One region of the Comamonas odontotermitis genome, then DNA from elsewhere that is predicted to be linked to it. Evidence: predicted binding sites of a transcription regulator. Region 1 holds the regulator's gene; each other region holds the start of a gene.
What was found. Region 1 encodes sigma-54, which starts transcription at its own class of promoters, with help from an activator protein. Its sites were predicted from a motif close to TGGCANGNAANCTGCTTT; they were not measured.

Region 1 (4,569 bases):
AAGACCACGGCGCTGGTCAAGGCCATCCCCAATGTGAAGGCCGCCATGTTTGCCGAGCTGCCACCCGGCGCCAAGCTCAACCTGCACCGCGATCCGTACGCGGGCTCGCTGCGCTACCATCTGGCCGTGCTGGCGCCCAACGATGACCGCTGCATGATCGAAGTCGATGGCCAGCCGTACAGCTGGCGAGAGGGCGAAGGCGTGATCTTCGACGAGACCTATATGCACTGGGCAGAAAACCGCAGCGAAGGCAACCGCATCGTGCTGTTCTGCGATGTGGAGCGCCCCATGACCAACGGCTTTGCCCAGTGGCTCAACCACTGGCTGGGCAAGAATGTGGTCGCTGCCGCCAGCTCCCCCAACAACGAGGGCGACCCGCGCGGCTTCATCAGCCGCATCTTCAAAATCTCGTTCTACATGGGCCAGTGGCGCCGCCGCTACAAGGCCTGGAACAAAACCGCCTACAAACTCACCAAGTTCGGCCTGATGCTGGCCGTGGCAGCGCTGTTTGTATGGTGGCTGTGGCCCGCTTGAAGGGCCCAATCTTGATCACTGCAAAAAGCCACTGGTGCGCAAACGCCCAGCGGCTTTTTTCTTTTATATGATTGGCTTGGCCCCCAGCGCCTCCCTGGAGACTCCATGCGTTCCTTTTGTCTTACGTTGTTGTTGATTGCAATCTACCCGTTCGCAGGTGCGCAGACGCTGTACAAAACGGTGGGGGCCGACGGCAAGGTGGTCTACAGCGACCGGCCCCCTGCCGAAGGCAACGCCCAGGCCCTGCAGCAGGAGCAATTGCCGATCAGCATCGTGCCGGGCATGCCACCGGCACCCGCAGGCAAGGCGACCGCGAAGAAGGCGGTGGTGCAGCATGGCCAGGCCGTGCTGTACATGGCGCAATGGTGCGGCTACTGTCGGCTCGCGCGCGCCTATCTGGCCAAAAACCAGATCGCCTACCGTGAAATCGATATCGACACGCCAGACGGCAAGGCCGCTTTTGCAGAGATCGGCGGCCGGGGCGTACCGGTGCTGCTGGCAGACGGCCAGCGGCTGGCGGGGTTCCGCGAATCCAGCTATGACGCGCTGTTTGCCAAGCGCAAGGCTGCAGCGGGCAAGAAATAAGGCAAAACTGGCCCCTGGCACCCGCCCATCAAGCGCGATACGCTACACAAATAATAGCAACCTACAAGGTCTTGCGCAGGCTGGCCGCCGGAATACGCAAGGCTTCGCGGTACTTGGCGACCGTACGGCGCGCGCACTCGATGCCCTGCTCCTGCAGCAGATCGGCGATCTTGGCATCGGACAGCGGCTTTTTCGGGTTTTCCTCGTCCAGCAGCTGCTTGATCAGCGCCTTCACCGCCGTGCTGGAGGCGCTGCCCCCGGTTTCGGTGCCCAGGCCCGAGCCAAAGAAGTACTTGAGCTCAACCGTGCCCTGGGGCGTTGCCATGTACTTGGCCGTGGTCACGCGGCTGATGGTGGATTCGTGCAGGCCCAGCTCATCGGCGATCTCGCGCAGCACCATGGGGCGCATGGCAAGCTCACCATGTACGAAGAAGTTGCGCTGCCGCTCCACAATGGCCTGCGACACCCGCAGGATGGTGTCGAAACGCTGCTGGATGTTCTTGATGAACCAGCGCGCCTCCTGGAGCCGTTGCTGCAGTGCACCATGGCCTTCGCTGCCCTTGTGGCTGCGCAGGGCGTTGGCGTACACCTCCTGCACGCGCAGGCGCGGCATCACTTCGGCATTGAGCTGCACGCTGAAACCCGGCACAGGCAGGCCGCGCTCGTTGCTGGGGCGCACGATGATGTCGGGGATGATGGCGTTGCGGTCAACGTCTGCATATGGGCGGCCCGGGCGTGGCTCCAGCTTTGCAATCACCGCCAGCGCGCTGCGCACGGCAGCTTCGCTGCAACCCGTCAGCTGCATGAGCTTGCGCACATCGCGGCGCGCCAGCAGGTCGAGCGATTCCTGGCACACGAGCAGCGCAGTCTCCAGGGCCAGCGCATCGGCCTCGGGGTCGGCGGAGCCTTCGTCGTCCAGCAGACGCTGGCGGGCCTTGATCTGCAGGGCCAGGCATTCTGCCAGCGTGCGGGCGCCCACGCCCACCGGCTCCAGGCTTTGCAGCAGGCGCAGCGCCACGGTCAGGTGGTGCAGCAGCGCGTCATAAGCGTCTGGATCACTGGCGTCCCCAAAGCTCTGGGCCAGCTCGGCCAGGGTCTCTTCGAGGTAGCCGTCGTCGTTCAGCGATTCGATCAGGAAGTACAGCGCAGCGCGGTCTTCCGGGCACAGCCGCAGCGACAGCGCCTGGCGGTGCAGCACATCCTGCAAGCTGATGTGGACCGAGCTGCGGTCCGATGCGGGAGTTTCTTCTTCGTCATCTGCCGCGCTGGCACGGGCTGGCACATCGCCGCCCCATTCTTCCCAGTCGGATGCAGAGTCGCCCGCAGCCGCTTCGGCGTCTGCACCGGTTTCCTTGCCTGCGGCAAAGTCCAGGGTTTCGCCGCCAGCGTAATCTGGTTCAAAATCAGATTCAGTGCTTGCTGAATCTGCAGAAGAAGCTACTTTTTCAGGAGCATTTTCTGCGCGATCATCGCCTGCGTCCGCGCTGGCGCCCGGCACATCGGCAGGTGCCGCTGCAGCGTCCGGCTCCGCAGCAGCCTCGTCCGCATCCCGCTCCAGGAACGGGTTTTCGTCGAGCATCTGCTCCACTTCCTGCGACAGCTCCTGGGTGGACAGTTGCAGCAGCCGGATGGACTGCTGCAGCTGCGGCGTGAGCGTGAGGTTCTGCGAGACGCGCAGTGACAGCGAGGGCATCATAGCGAGCCCCCTTGCATGGCAATGTATGCGCTTGCTATGAAACGGTTGTGTGACCGGCCAGCCACCGCGCGAACAACGCGTTGCCAGCCAGGTCTGCGTGCATCACATGCGGAAATGCTCACCCAGGTACACCCTCCTCACATCGGCGTTTTCCACAATCTCTTGCGGCGTCCCGGCTGCCAGCACCTTGCCATCACTGATGATGCAGGCGTGGTCGCAAATGCCCAGGGTTTCGCGCACGTTGTGGTCAGTAATCAGCACGCCGATGCCACGGTCTCTCAAAAAAGCGACGATACGCTGGATCTCGATCACCGCAATCGGGTCAATGCCCGCAAACGGCTCGTCCAGCAGAATGAAACGGGGCTGCGTGGCAAGCGCCCGTGCAATCTCGACACGGCGACGCTCGCCGCCGGAGAGTGCAACGGCCGGCGACTCACGCAAGTGCTCTACACGCAGCTCCTGCAAAAGCGCCGTCAGCTGGCGCTCCACCTCATCGCGTGGCAATGGCTTGCCATTGGGGCCTTTTTGCAGCTCCAGCACGGCGCGCACATTGTCCTGCACGCTGAGCTTGCGGAAGATCGATGCTTCCTGCGGCAGATACGACAGGCCCAGCTGCGAGCGCTGGTGAATCGGCATGTTGGCCACCGAGTGGCCGTCGATGCGGATGTCACCGCCATCGCTGCGCACCAGGCCAACGATCATGTAGAACGATGTGGTCTTGCCCGCGCCATTGGGGCCGAGCAGGCCAACGACCTCGCCCTTGCGCACCGACAGCGACACATCCTTGACGACCTTGCGGCTGCCATAGGATTTTTCGAGGTGCAGCACTTCGAGCTGGCTGCGATGGTCGCTGGCTGCCGCCTTGGCGTTGACCGAGATTCCCGACGAAGTTTCAGCCACGGTCACTTGGCTCCGTCATTGAGTTGGGTGCTCGGGCGCAGCTTTTCCTTGTCGTCCGCAGCGGGCTTGGCCTTGCCTGCGTCCGCTTTCGCATCGGCCTTTTCATCGGCCTTGGGCGTCAGGATCACGCGTACGCGGCCATTCTTGGGCGCACCGGGCTTGGTTTCTGCCGTCTGCTCGCCCTTCTGGCCATTCACGGTAAAGGTGTCGGTCAGGTTGTTGTAGACGATGACCGAGCCGCTGACCTGGTCGGTCAGGGTGGTTTCACGGTAGCGGCGCAACTCGCCCCGGCGCTCGAAGTGCACGGTATCGTCGCGACCGTTGTAGGTGATGACTTCGCCTTCGCCTTCGACAAACTCGGACGGCGCGCCAGGTGCGGTGTCGCGCTTCTGGCGGAAGAACGCCAGCTTGCCGGGCGCCGCCGTCACCACACCGTGCTGGTAGCCATCGCGGTCCTGGCTGACGGTCAACTGGGCGCCGCGAATGATGATGGTGCCCTTGGTCACCACGACATTGCCGGTGAAGACGCTGGTCTGCTTGAGCTCATCGTGCGTACCATTGTCCGCCTCGATGTTCATGGGCTTGGTGCGGTCGGCGCGCTCGGCGTGCGACAGCAATGGCAGCGCCAGCACAGCCGCCATCAACAGGGTGGAAAAAATACTAGGTCTCATAAGGCATGAATCTTGCTCTTACCCATTGTAGCCATGCTGAGGGGCCTGCCGCCAGCGCTGCGGAAATCACCCATGTTCCCTGCGATGCAGAGGCGCCGGAATGTCCGGAAAGCCTGCTTGACCGCCCCCGATCCGCCTGCTTACAGCAGGCAATGGCTTTTGCTTGGCCGTGTCAGCCTGCCG
Region 2 (4,569 bases), on a different replicon from region 1:
GCCAGCGATTCGGCAATGGATGACAGCGCAGAGCGGATTGCCTTCTGCACCGCTGGATCGCTCTCGTCGGCCAGCCTTTGGTTCAGCAGCAGCTGTGTCTCTGGGGTGTGGATCTGCGCCAGTTGTTGTACAGCCTGCAGACGCTCGGCAGAATCCTCGCTGCCCAGCAGGCTGGCAGCCTTGGCGCGCTCCAGCATGGCTTTGACCTGTGCATCCTGTTCACCTGCCAGCACCTTGTCGATCAGCGGCAGGCGAGCGGCATCGGGTTCTGCCGCCAGCTTTTGCGCCGCTGCACGGCGGGCCTGCACATCGGCGCTGTTCAGCGCCAGTGCAGCCTGAGCGGATTCGATCACGCCGCGCAGGTAGTTGTTGTTGACGATCTCCTCGGCATCAGCGGGCGGTGTGGTGACTGCACCGGTGGTGGGATCGATGGCACGCTCGCCCTGGATGACAAAGACCTTGCCACCGGCTGTGCGTACAGCGTCATCGGCAAGCGCCTGCAGATAGGCGGCCAGCCTGCCGCCGTCGTCAGGCTCCAGCACGGCGGCGTTGATGGCCGCAGCGCGCGCATCATTGTCTTCGGCAGCCGCCATGGCAAAGGTCTGTTCGGCGGTCAGCGCGTGGCAGGATAGGGACAGCAGCAAGCCCAAGGCTGCGGCCATGGCTTTGTGCAGGATGTTCATGGTTGAATCAACCTTCAGCGCTTATCCATTAAGCGCCATTAGCTATTGTTTTGATACTTGATATTGCCCGGTCGGCATTGCGCAGACCGGGCAGCATGCAATCAGGAACTGCTCTTGCCGTCCGGCTCGTCCTTCTTCTTGTCATTGCCTTCGATATAGGGGCTCCAGGGCTGTGCCTTGATTGGGCCCTTGGTTTTCCAGACCACATTGAACTGGCCATCGGCCTTGATCTCACCCACCATCACGGGCTTGTGCAGGTGGTGGTTCTTCTCGTCCATCTTCACGGTGAAGCCGTCTGGTGCAGCGAAGGTCTGGCCAGCCATGGCAGCGATGACCTTGTCGGTATCCGTGCTCTTGGCTTTTTCGACGGCCTGCTTCCACATGTGGATGCCGATCCAGGTGGCTTCCATCGGGTCGTTGGTCAGCGGTTTGTCCTTGTGGCCCGCAATGTTCTTGGCCTTGGCGTAATCGCTCCACTGTTTGATGAAAGCGGTGTTGGTGGGGTTCTTCACGCTCATGAAGTAGTTCCACGCTGCCAGGTGCCCCACCAGTGGCTTGGTGTCCACGCCGCGCAGCTCTTCCTCGCCCACGCTGAAGGCCACCACGGGCACATCCTTGGCTTTGAGGCCTGCATTGCCCAGCTCCTTGTAGAAGGGCACGTTGGAGTCGCCATTGATGGTGGAGATCACAGCGGTCTTGCCGCCGGTGGAGAATTTCTTCACATCTGCGACGATGGTCTGGTAGTCGCTGTGGCCAAAGGGGGTGTAGGTTTCCATGATATCGGAATCCTTCACGCCCTTGGATTTGAGGAAGGCGCGCAGGATCTTGTTGGTGGTGCGGGGGTAGACATAATCAGTGCCCAGCAGCACGAAACGCTTGGCACCACCGCCTTCCTTGCTCATCAGATACTCGACCGCAGGAATTGCCTGCTGGTTGGGGGCAGCGCCGGTGTAGAAGACATTCTTGGACAGCTCTTCGCCTTCGTACTGCACAGGGTAGAACAGCAGGCCATTGTTCTGCTCGAACACGGGCAGCACCGATTTGCGCGATACGCTGGTCCAGCAGCCGAAGACCACGGCTACCTTGTCCTGCGTGATCAACTGCTTGGCTTTTTCAGCGAACAGCGGCCAGTTGGAGGCAGGGTCCACCACCACGGGCTCCAGCTTCTTGCCCAGCACACCGCCCTTGGCGTTGATGTCGTCGATGGCCATCAGCACCGTATCCTTGAGCACGGTCTCCGAAATGGCCATGGTGCCTGACAGGCTGTGCAGCACGCCGACCTTGATGGTGTCCTGTGCTTGCGCAGGAGACGAGAAGAAGTAAGCCAGGGAGACCGAGGCTGCCAGTACGTTCAGGGTTCCACGACGATTCATTGCACCACTCCAACAAAAGGGTTCGGTCACGATTGACCGTGCGTGCTGCAGTGCAATAGGCGTGCCAGTTTTGAAATCTACTCGCAGGATGGCTGCTCGGTTCGCATTCGCTGCGGTGAGATGGGGCGCGGCTTCGCACTGCTGTAGTGCGCGTGCACCAATTGGGGGTCGTGCGGGGATCTCTTGCTGGTTTTGGTGCGCCACAATCCCCCGGAACGCCTGTCTCTGGTGCCTGTGCTCCAAGGGTGTGCACGGTTGGCCCGAATATTGCACTGTGTCATTCCATATGTTTGGCACCGGCGCGCGATGGCGTGTACCGGCAAATACTTCAGGATACGGAATCAAGCCTCCATGGAACTCACTCCACGCGAAAAAGACAAGCTGCTGATCTTTACGGCGGCTCTGCTGGCCGAGCGTCGCATGGCCCGGGGCCTCAAACTCAACTACCCGGAAGCGGTGGCGCTCATCAGTGCCTTTGTGATGGAAGGTGCGCGGGATGGCAAGACCGTAGCCCAGTTGATGAGCGAAGGCCGCACGGTACTGACGCGCGCGGATGTGATGGAAGGGATTGCCGAGATGATCCCGGACATCCAGATCGAAGCCACCTTTCCCGATGGAACCAAGCTCGTCACCGTGCACGAACCCATCATCTGAAATCCCTCGAGTCACCTAGCCATCCAATCCAAATCGTTATGAAAAAAGTAACTTCCATCACCCTTGCGGCACTGCCCATGCTGCCTGCCATTGCACTGGCACATGGCGGAGATCACTCGCACACACATGGCCTGGCGGACAGCTTTGTGCAGGGCCTGGTGCACCCGTTCACTGGTATTGACCATCTGGCAGCCATGCTGGCCGTGGGCGTTTGGAGTGTGTTGGCCTTTCCTCGGCTCCAGGCGGCCTGGCGTGTACCGGTCGCTTTTGTTGCCATGCTGGTGGCAGGTGCAGTTGCGGGTTTTGCCGGGCTGCGGGTGCCGGGGGTGGAGCCCATGATTGCTGCCTCGGTATTGGCGCTGGGCCTGCTGGTGGCGGTGCAAAGCAAGATGCCTTGGGTTGCGGCGGCGGCGCTGGCAGGAGGCTTTGCATTCTTTCATGGTGCAGCGCATGGGTATGAGCTGGCAGGCGATGGCGGCCTTGCGGCCCTGGGTGCGCTGGCAGGCATGGCGTTGGGGTCGGCCATTCTGCACATCACAGGCATGGGGTTGGGCCATGGGTTGATGCAGCGCCACCAATGGCTGGCTCGGCTGGGTGGCGTGGGTACTGCGCTGCTCGGCGCTTTCCTGCTGATTCGTTTGGCCTGACAGGAGACGCCATGATTCCCGGTGAACTCTTGATCGACGAGGGTGCGCACGCCCTCAACAGTGGCCGCCGCACCGTGACGCTGGTGGTGCACAACGCCAGCGACCGGCCCATCCAGGTAGGCTCCCATTACCATTTTGCCGAAACAAATGCGGGTCTGGCATTCGACCGCGCTGTAGCGCGCGGCATGCGGCTGAACATTGCCAGCGGCATGGCGGTGCGCTTTGAGCCGGGGCAACAGCGCACGGTTGAACTGGTGGATATTGGTGGCAGCCGAGAGGTGTATGGCTTTCGCGGCCTGGTGCAAGGAGTGCTCTGATGGCTACGATGGAAAAGCGCGCCTACGCTGAAACCTATGGCCCCACGGTCGGTGACCGCGTGCGCCTTGCCGATACCGATCTGGTGATTGAAGTGGAGCAGGACTTCACGCTGCGCGCGGGCGGTTATGGCGAGGAAGTGAAGTTCGGCGGCGGCAAGACCATTCGTGATGGCATGGCACAGAGCCAGCGCAGCCGCGCGCAAGGCGCCATGGACACGGTGCTCACCAATGCCTTGATCATCGACCACTGGGGTATCGTCAAAGCCGACATCGGCCTCAAAGATGGACGCATTGCCGCCATTGGCAAGGCCGGAAACCCCGATACGCAACCGGGTGTGGACATCATCATCGGCCCGGGCACCGAGATCATCAGTTGCGAAGGCAGCATTGTCACGGCTGGCGGCATTGACACCCACATCCATTTCATCGCTCCGCAGCAGATCGAGGAGGCCCTGACCAGTGGCGTCACCACCATGATTGGAGGGGGAACAGGCCCTGCCACAGGTACCTTTGCCACCACCTGCACCCCCGGCCCCTGGAACATGGAGCGCATGCTGCAGGCGGCTGATGCCTTTCCCATGAACCTGGGCTTTCTGGGCAAAGGCAACGCGAGCCTGCCGCAGGGGCTGCATGAACAGATTGCTGCAGGCGCCATCGGTCTGAAGCTGCACGAGGACTGGGGCAGTACGCCCGCAGCCATCGACAACTGCCTCACCGTGGCCGAAGACACCGACACGCAGGTCGCCATCCATACCGATACCCTCAACGAAAGCGGCTTCGTGGAAGACACGGTGGCCGCTTTCAGGGGCCGTACCATCCACACTTTCCACACCGAGGGCGCGGGTGGCGGCCACGCACCCGATATCCTCAAGGTGGTGGGCGAGGCCAATGTGCT
Region 3 (4,569 bases), on a different replicon from region 1:
TCTCGGCTTCGGCCTGGCCGCGCTGGCGGGCATTCCGCTGGGCTTTTTGATCGGGCGCTTCAGTTTTCTCTCGCGCATGTTCAATCCCCTGATCAGCCTGCTGCGTCCGGTCTCGCCGCTGGCCTGGCTGCCGATCGGCTTGCTTGTGTTCAAGGGCGCCAATCCGGCGGCCATCTGGACCATCTTCATCTGCTCGATCTGGCCCATGGTCATCAATACCGCTGTGGGTGTGCAACGTGTGCCCCAGGACTATATGAATGTGGCCCGGGTGCTGAACCTGTCGGAATGGAAGATCGCCACCACCATTCTGTTTCCAGCCGTGCTTCCTTATATGTTGACGGGTGTTCGTCTAGCCGTAGGCACGGCCTGGCTGGTGATCGTGGCCGCCGAGATGCTGACCGGCGGTGTGGGCATAGGCTTCTGGGTCTGGGACGAGTGGAACAACCTCAACGTCAAGAACATCATCATTGCCATCTTTGTGATCGGCATCGTGGGCCTGGTGCTGGAGTGGGCACTGGTCAAGCTGGCTTCGGCCTTCACGTTTGAAGAGGTGAAATCATGAATGGATCGCGGTCCGCCAAGTACATCGAGATCCATGGCGTGGAGCAGACCTTCAAGACTGCCAAAGGGCTGTTTCCGGCGCTGCGCGACATCCATCTGAATATCGCCAAGGGCGAGTTCGCGAGCCTCATCGGGCATTCGGGCTGCGGCAAGTCCACCTTGCTGAATCTGATTGCTGGCCTGACCATGCCCACGGACGGAGCACTGTTGTGCGCCAACAAGGAAATCAAGGGCCCAGGGCCCGAGCGTGCCATGGTGTTCCAGAACCATTCGCTGCTGCCCTGGCTGACCTGCTGGGGCAATGTGCACCTGGCCGTGGAGCGTGTCTTTGCCAGGAGCGAAACCCGGGCGCAGCTGGCCGAGCGCACCGACGCGGCGCTGGCCCTGGTTGGGTTGACCCATGCTGCGCAAAAGCGTCCCGGCGAAATATCGGGCGGCATGAAGCAGCGCGTAGGCATTGCGCGCGCGTTGTCCATGGAGCCCCAGGTGTTGCTGATGGATGAGCCGTTTGGCGCTCTCGATGCGCTGACGCGTGCCAAGCTGCAGGATGAATTGCTGGAGATTGTGGCGCGCACGCATAGCACAGTGGTGATGGTGACGCACGATGTGGACGAAGCCGTGCTGCTGTCCGACAAGATCGTGATGATGACCAACGGGCCGGCAGCCACGATTGGGGAGGTGCTGAATGTGGAATTGCCTCGCCCGCGAAACCGGGTAGAGCTGGCCGAAAGTCCGCAGTATCAAAGCTATCGCAAGGCAGTGATCGATTTTCTCTACACCCGCCAGGGTCATGTGGAGAAGGCGGTCTGAGCCTTGATCCCATCCCGCCCCATGGCGCCTTCGGGCGCCATGCGCGTTTTTCGCACAGCAGGAAAGGGCGCAGGCACGAAAACAGTGCATGCAAGCCCGGGAGCCATGGCCTAAAAGGGATGGGCCCAGGCGCATGCGTGCGATCTCAGGGCGTGTGGTTTTCGGGATGACAGATCTGGCATGGCAATTGCATGTTGTTGGGCGTGGCCAAGGTGGGCCACAGGGTGAAGGTGCAAGGTTGCGCCGGAGTCCAAGGACAAAGACGTCTACGCGTTCATGCCGGTCATGCAACGCGCAGACGTCTTTTTTTTCCCAAGCCCACGGGGACTGAGATGAAAAAATCCAAACTGGTCATGATTGGCAACGGAATGGCGGGCGTACGCGCGCTGGAAGAGTTGCTGGCCATTGCTCCCGATCTGTACGACATCACGGTGTTTGGCGCCGAGCCGCATCCCAACTACAACCGAATCCTGCTGTCGCCGGTGCTGGCCGGGGAGCAGACGCTCAGCGATATCGTGCTCAATGACTGGGCATGGTACCAGGACCATCACATCCTGCTGCACGCAGGCTATACCGTGACAGCCGTGGACCGTGCCCGCCGTACGGTGCATGCGGTCAATGCCCAGGGCGAAGAAGCCAGTGCTGGCTACGATCGCCTGATCATGGCAACGGGCTCCAACCCTTTTATTCTGCCCATTCCCGGCAAGGACCTGCTGGGTGTACTGGCCTACCGGGACATTGCCGACACCGAGGCCATGATCGAGGCGGCAAAGACACTCAGGCATGCGGTGGTGATCGGTGGTGGCCTGCTCGGACTGGAGGCCGCGAACGGTCTGATGAAACGCGGCATGCAGGTGACGGTTGTGCATGTGGGGGATTGGCTGATGGAGCGCCAGCTTGACGATCGGGCCGGCCAGATGCTGCAGCAATCGCTCTCCGAGCGAGGCATGCAGTTCTGCATGCATGCGCAGACGCAGGAATTGCTGGGTGACGCCAGCGGCCGCGTGCGCGCGGTGCGCTTCAAGGATGGCAGCGAGATTCCGGCTGATCTGGTCGTCATGGCCGTCGGCATACGTCCCAACACGGGGCTGGCTGAATCCATGCATCTGCATGTGAATCGCGGCATTGTGGTCAGCGACACGCTGCAGACTGTGACCGACCCGCGCATCTACGCAGTGGGCGAATGTGCTGCGCACCGGGGGACTGCCTATGGGCTGGTGGCGCCGCTGTTTGAACAGGGCAAGGTGCTGGCCAACCATCTGGCCGAATTCGGCATCGGCCGCTATCTGGGGTCGCTGACCTCGACCAAGCTCAAGGTCACGGGCATCGACCTGTTCTCGGCAGGCGATTTCCAGGGCGGAGGCGATACTGAAGAGATTCTGATGAGCGACCCCTATGCGGGAGTCTACAAAAAGCTGGTCATCAAGGATGACAAGCTGGTCGGCGCCTGCCTGTATGGCGATACGGTGGATGGCAGCTGGTATTTCAAGCTGCTGCGCGAAGGCCGCAGCGTGGCCGATATCCGCGACAAGCTGATGTTTGGCGAATCCAATCTGGGAGATACCGGCCACCAGGGCCAGAACAAGGCCGCGGCCATGGCCGATGGCGACGAGGTGTGCGGCTGCAACGGCGTGACCAAGGGAGCCATCTGCAAGGCCATCAAGGAAAAAGGCCTGTTCACGCTGGAAGAGGTGCGCAAGCGCACCAAGGCCAGTGCCAGCTGCGGCTCCTGCACCGGGCTGGTGGAGCAGATCATCATGTTCACGGCCGGCGGCGACTATTCCGCATCGCCCAAGACCAAGGCCATGTGCGGTTGTACCGACCACGGCCACCAAGCCGTGCGCGACGCGATTCGTGAGCACAGGCTGTTGACTACCGATGCCGTGTACCGCTTCATGGAATGGCGCACGCCCAATGGCTGCGCCTCGTGTCGCCCGGCTGTCAACTACTATCTGATCAGCACCTGGCCCAAGGAGGCAAGGGACGACCCGCAAAGCCGTTTCATCAACGAGCGCAGCCACGCCAATATTCAGAAGGACGGTACGTACAGTGTGATTCCGCGCATGTGGGGCGGTGAGACCACGGCTGACGAGTTGCGCCGCATTGCCGATGTGGTGGACAAATACCAGATACCTACCGTGAAGGTGACGGGCGGCCAGCGCATCGACTTGCTGGGGGTGAAGAAAGAAGACCTGCAGGGCGTGTGGAACGATATCGGCATGCCTTGCGGCCATGCCTATGCCAAGGCGCTGCGCACGGTCAAGACCTGCGTGGGCAGCGAATGGTGCCGTATGGGCACGCAGGACAGCACCCAGATGGGCAAGGACCTGGAGCGTGCCATGTGGCGCATGTACGCACCTCACAAGGTGAAGTTCGCCGTCAGCGGCTGCCCACGCAACTGCGCGGAGTCCGGCATCAAGGACGTAGGCATCATCGGCGTGGACTCGGGTTGGGAGATGTACGTGGGCGGCAACGGCGGCATCAAGACCGAGGTCGCGCACTTCTTCACCAAGCTCAAGACTGCCGACGAGGTGATGGAGTACACCGGTGCATTCATGCAGCTGTATCGCCTGGAAGGCTGGTACCTGGAGCGCACCGTGCACTACATCAACCGCGTGGGTCTGGACTATGTGAAAAAGCGCATTCTGGATGATGCCGAAGGCCGCAAGGTGCTGTGGGAGCAACTGCAGTTCGCCCTGGAGGGCGAGCCCGATCCCTGGTTCGAGACCGACAAGGCAGCCGTGGATGTGCGGCAGTTCCAGCCATTGACGGCTGCACAAACGGCAAGAGACAGCGCCTGAGCCAACCACCGAGGAGCCCGAAATGAGTGAATGGATTTCTATCTGCACGATGGACGACATCCCCGTGCTGGGGGCCCGCCGGGTGGCGCGCGCCCGTGGCCTGGATGTGGCAGTGTTCCGCAATGCAGAGGACGAGGTGTTTGCGCTGCTGGACCGCTGTCCGCACAAAGGCGGTCCGCTGTCGCAAGGCATTGTGTTCGGCCGCAGCGTGGCCTGTCCGCTCCACAACTGGACCATTGCACTGCGCTCGGGTGAAGCTGCGGAGCCCGACGAGGGTTGCACGCCGCACTTCAGCGTGCGGGTGCAGGACGGCGAGGTGCAGTTGCGGGCCGACGAACTGGCCAGCCGCGCGCTGGAGCAGACCCGGCCGCATGCAGGGCCCGCGCATTGTGCAGGC
Region 4 (4,569 bases), on a different replicon from region 1:
CCGTGATGCCAATGCCATCCATGATGGCGCGGTGGTTCCAGGGCTCACCCACGCAGAAGCCATCCATGTTGCCCACGCGCATATTGGCCACCATCTGGGGCGGCGGCACAGTGATCAGCTTGGCTTCGGACAAAGGATTGATGCCCGCCGCCGCCAGCCAGTAATGCATCCACATGGCGTGGGTGCCGGTAGGAAAGGTGCCGGCAAACGTGTATTCGCGCTTTTCCTTGCCCATCACCTTGGCCAGGCTGGGCCCATCTACCGCGCCCTTGTCTGCCAGGGCCTTGGACAGGGAAATCGCCTGCCCGTTGTTGTTGAGATGCATGAGCACGGCCATGTCCTTCTTGGGGCCACCCACGCCCAGTTGCAGGCCATAGACCAGACCATAGAGCACATGGGAAAAATCCAGTTCGCCATTGACCAGCTTGTCGCGCACGCCAGCCCAGCTCGCTTCCTTGCTGGGAATGATCTTCACGCCGTATTTCTGATCCAGCCCCAGCACCGAGGCCATGACCACGCTGGCGCAATCGGTCAGCGGGATAAAGCCTATCTTGACCTCTTTCTTCTCCGGGGCGTCGGAGCCCGCAGCCCAGGCGCCATGGTGACCCAGTGCACCATACAGCGCTGCACCGCCAGCCGCACGCAGGAAATCACGTCGGCCGCCAATGGATGCGGGCTCCAGCTTGGAATTCATCGACAAAGCAAGGCGTTGGCTCATGAGAAAACTCCATCAAGAATCGTGGTGAAGGCGATCCAGAAAACAAAAGGCGCCCTTCCCTCCTCGGGTGAGAGGAGAAAAGGACGCCGTTGTCCCAGGTCGCTCGTAGTTACGCTTTCAGCGCGACCGCCTTTGGTCTGCTGTACAGCAACAGTCATGCACAAACCATGCCAGCGCTTTCTCAGAGGAGAAGACTGGTTTCAGCGCCGATCTGGCCCAAATTTGGTGCAGCGCAGCAATCACGGGACTGTCAAAGCGATGAATTGGTGCTGGCAGGCAGCAGTTCCAATGTGGCCAGAATGGCATCGGCCACATCAAGCATGCGCCGGTTCTGGTTCATGGCCGTCTGGCGAATCAGCTTGTAGGCGTCGCCCTCGCTAAGCTGGCGGTAGTTCATCAGCACGCCCTTGGCCCGCTCTATCGTCTTGCGTTCCTGAAGCGTCGCGCGTGCCTTGTCGATCTCGGCCTGCATATCCTGCAGGCGCATGGATTGCTCCTGTACCAGCGAGACAATGCTCTTTTCGAGTTGCAGCCCATAGGCGCCCTCTGCAGGCAGGGTGGCTGCAGGCTGTCTTGCCCCCAAAAATGCCTCCGCAGCTTCAGCACGCGTCTGCGGCTGCCTCTCCAGCAACTGGCGCTGCTGGCTCAGCGCGGCACTGGCCAGCTCACGCTTGCGCAGGCATTGAACCTCCAGCTCCTGGGCCAGAAACGCCTCAATCTGGTGCATGGCATCGAGCCGGCTGGAACAGGCCTCAAACCAGGAAGCGCTCAGACCCTGCTCCAGCGGTACGCCATCCCCGGCCGTGCAGCCCATGCGGCGCAGCCGCTCGATCACCGTCATATCGGGGCAGGCCCCGCATTGCAACTGCCATCGCTCCCTTCCTGCCAGACTCGCGAAGTCGGCAAACACCTGAAAACATCGCTCCTGCGAATCGATCAGGTGCAGCCAATGGCGCTGACGCTCGGTGTTGCCAATCCCTTCTGTAAACGCTGCGACTCCAGTGGCACGCTCCTGCCCGGCCAGTTCCTTGCCTTGCATGAAATGAAACAGCGCCACCAGCAACTTCGCGATGTCGGGATCGCAGGCGCTGTCGGCGGCCTCGAACACCACGGTCAGGCAGGCGGCAATCATGCGGATCAGCGCCTGTGTGCAATCCTCGGCGCTCAGCTGCAATGCATCCCGCTGGCGGCGCAGCAACGGTAGCGCTTCAAAGCCCTCAAGCGCACTGGCGATCGCATTGAACAGCCGCGCGCCATGTGCGCCCGGCAGGCGCTCACCCAGCTCATCAAGCACCAGGCAGACCCTGCCCATGACCGCGTCTACATGCGGGCCATGCTCCAGCAAGCTTTGACGCGCAAACGCTCCACCACTGAACAGATACATATTCGAGAGTCCCCGCTCCTTCTGAAGCGCGTGGACCAGCTCTGACATGCTCGCCACAAGGCTGCTGGCACTGCTGATCTGCTCCAGCGCAGCCATCTCACTTTGCCGGGCAGCGATCAGATAGTGCAGAGGCGTTTTCATGGGGCATGTCTTTATCAGCATTTCAAACCTGTAAAGATGCACAATTCATGCCATTTTTGAATTAACGGATATTGACTGGGTGTTGCTGGCTGGAGTACGACGGACTGCAAGCAAACGACAGTCTCACATCGTGGCGCTCTCGAGCGCGTCGATAGACCAACGCTTGCCACTCTGCGGAGCAAAGCACTTCATGCCTTGTTCAGTCGGATGTTCAAGGCACCTCGCACCTGCGATGCTGCGTTGTGTACCTTCCAGTTCGTGGTGTTGGTATCGCCGCAGAATCCAGCTCCATTTACTCATCCGACGAGCCTGCCACTGCAGCGTGCGGAGTTTGCGCCACAGCCCAACTCATAGAGCCTGTTCAAAGCCTTGCCTGGATGTGAAAAGCTTGGCGGGGGAGAAAGAGCTAGCCAAGCGACATCAGTCGCGAACAATTCGAGATCATCAGGCCACTGCTGGAGAGCGCGCACTTGATTGTGGACGCGCAGAGCGCAAAGAACACGGATACAGCGGCCCTGAAGAGCCATGACGCGGGCAAGAAGGTATCGGGCATCAAGCGCCACATTGCAATAAATACGCAGGGTTTGCCGCATGCAGTAGCCGTGACCACCGCTGAGGTGACGGATCGCAAAGGAGCGAGCTGCACAGCTTCAAGGTCATGCCCAAGCGCTGGATCGTTGAGCGCAGCTTTGCCTGGCTGGACAAGAACAGGCGGTTATGGAAGAACTGCGAGCGGCTGCTCAATACCAGTTTGCAGTTCGTCCATCTGGCCTTCTTGGATCTGTTGCTCAAAAGAATTTGAACAAACGCCTAGAACTCCAGGTTGTCAATCAGGCGCGTACTGCCCAACCGAGCAGCGCCAAGCGCCACCAGCGGAACATCTGGTATCGGCCCCGTTTGCGGTGGCACACGAAGGCTGTCGCGCTCGCGCACGGTGAGGTAGTCCGTTGCCCAGCCTTTGTCGTGCAGCAGCTTCGCTGCTTCAGCTTCCAGATCGACAAGCTGACGGTGACCCGCGCGCGTGCTGGCCGCCAGTTGCTGCAGGGCACTTGAAAGCGCACCAGCTCTCTGGCGCTCCTCAATGCTCAGATAACCGTTGCGCGAACTGAGCGCCAGGCCATCTTCTGCGCGCGCGGTTTCTACGCCAACGATTTCAATCGGCAGGGCAAACTGCTGAACCATGCGGCGCACCACCAAAAGCTGCTGATAGTCTTTCTTGCCAAATACCGCAAATCCGCCACCTGTCGATCCGAAGACACAGGCAAACAGCTTCATCACCACCGTGCAGACGCCGGTAAAGAACCCCGGGCGAAACTCGCCTTCGAGAATATCCGCGATCTGCGGATCAGGCAGAACCTTGAACACCTGTGGTTCAGGGTATAGATCGAGCTCGCGCGGCGCGAACAGCACGTCGCAACCTGTCGCTTCCAGCTTTGCACAATCTGCCTCCCAGGTACGCGGATAGCTATTGAAATCCTCATGGGGCAGGAACTGCAGCCGGTTGACGAAAATGCTCGCAACAGAGACGTCCCCAATCTCGGCTGCGACGCGAACCAGTGACAGGTGGCCCTCATGCAGATTTCCCATGGTGGGTACAAATCCAGGCCTGCCACGTTGTGCCAGGGCTGCGCGAAGTTCAGGGATGGTCTGTGTGATTTGCATGGTAGTGGCTCAATCGTTTCGCACTGATGAAAATGAAAACTGGAAAAATCACCAGGCATGGAGCACATCGTCTGGAAATTTCCCTTCCTTGACGGCGCGCACATAGGCCTCGATGGCGCCTCTGACCGAGCCTGCGTCCTTGAGGAAATCATGTACAAATCTGGCGTTGTTGCCAAGGTTCACGCCGAGCATGTCGTGCATCACGAGCACCTGCCCTGCGGTACCGCTACCTGCGCCGATGCCAATCGTATGGCAGCGCTGCAGGGCCTGCGTGAGCTTGCGCGAGAGTTCGGCAGGCACCATTTCGAGCACAAGCATGGATGCCCCGGCATCCTGAAGCTCCAAGGCCTGTTCGTGCAGTGTGGCTGCGGCCATGGCGTCGCGGCCCTGTACGCGATAGCCCCCCAGCGCATGCACGGTCTGTGGCGTGAGGCCCAGGTGCGCACATACAGGAACGCCGCGTTCAACCAGAAATTGCACCACAGACGCGGTCCAGCCGCCTCCTTCCAGTTTGACCATGTGCGCACCGGCCTGCATCAGGCGCGTGGCGCTGTGTATGGCTTGCTCGGGGCTTGCGGAATAACTGCCATAGGGAAGATCGGAGATCAACCAGGCGGTTCCTTGGGCACGATGCAGACCTCGCGCCACGCACTCCGTGTGGTAA

Region 2: LAD35_RS04050 (urease subunit gamma) is a predicted target of sigma-54. The motif match lies at 2,313-2,330, and genes of this name have one in related genera.
Region 3: nirB (nitrite reductase large subunit NirB) is a predicted target of sigma-54. The motif match lies at 1,548-1,565, and genes of this name have one in related genera.
Region 4: LAD35_RS12045 (nitrate regulatory protein) is a predicted target of sigma-54. The motif match lies at 2,279-2,296, and genes of this name have one in related genera.

What each region holds. Positions count from the first base shown of each region.
Region 1 covers NZ_CP083452.1:47,160-51,728, reverse strand. The annotation lists gene LAD35_RS20510 (aspartyl/asparaginyl beta-hydroxylase domain-containing protein) at 1-534, shown strand, start outside; gene LAD35_RS20505 (glutaredoxin family protein) at 640-1,119, shown strand; gene rpoN (RNA polymerase factor sigma-54) at 1,181-2,815, opposite strand; gene lptB (LPS export ABC transporter ATP-binding protein) at 2,918-3,694, opposite strand; gene lptA (lipopolysaccharide transport periplasmic protein LptA) at 3,718-4,386, opposite strand.
Region 2 covers NZ_CP083451.1:871,885-876,453, forward strand. The annotation lists gene urtB (urea ABC transporter permease subunit UrtB) at 1-683, opposite strand, end outside; gene urtA (urea ABC transporter substrate-binding protein) at 785-2,056, opposite strand; gene LAD35_RS04050 (urease subunit gamma) at 2,408-2,710, shown strand; gene LAD35_RS04055 (HupE/UreJ family protein) at 2,749-3,357, shown strand; gene LAD35_RS04060 (urease subunit beta) at 3,369-3,674, shown strand; gene ureC (urease subunit alpha) at 3,674-4,569, shown strand, end outside.
Region 3 covers NZ_CP083451.1:2,577,372-2,581,940, reverse strand. The annotation lists gene ntrB (nitrate ABC transporter permease) at 1-562, shown strand, start outside; gene LAD35_RS12030 (ABC transporter ATP-binding protein) at 559-1,371, shown strand; gene nirB (nitrite reductase large subunit NirB) at 1,704-4,172, shown strand; gene nirD (nitrite reductase small subunit NirD) at 4,195-4,569, shown strand, end outside.
Region 4 covers NZ_CP083451.1:2,582,952-2,587,520, forward strand. The annotation lists gene LAD35_RS12040 (CmpA/NrtA family ABC transporter substrate-binding protein) at 1-718, opposite strand, end outside; gene LAD35_RS12045 (nitrate regulatory protein) at 969-2,243, opposite strand; partial or broken gene LAD35_RS12050 (transposase) at 2,705-3,045, shown strand; gene panC (pantoate--beta-alanine ligase) at 3,054-3,905, opposite strand; gene panB (3-methyl-2-oxobutanoate hydroxymethyltransferase) at 3,954-4,569, opposite strand, start outside.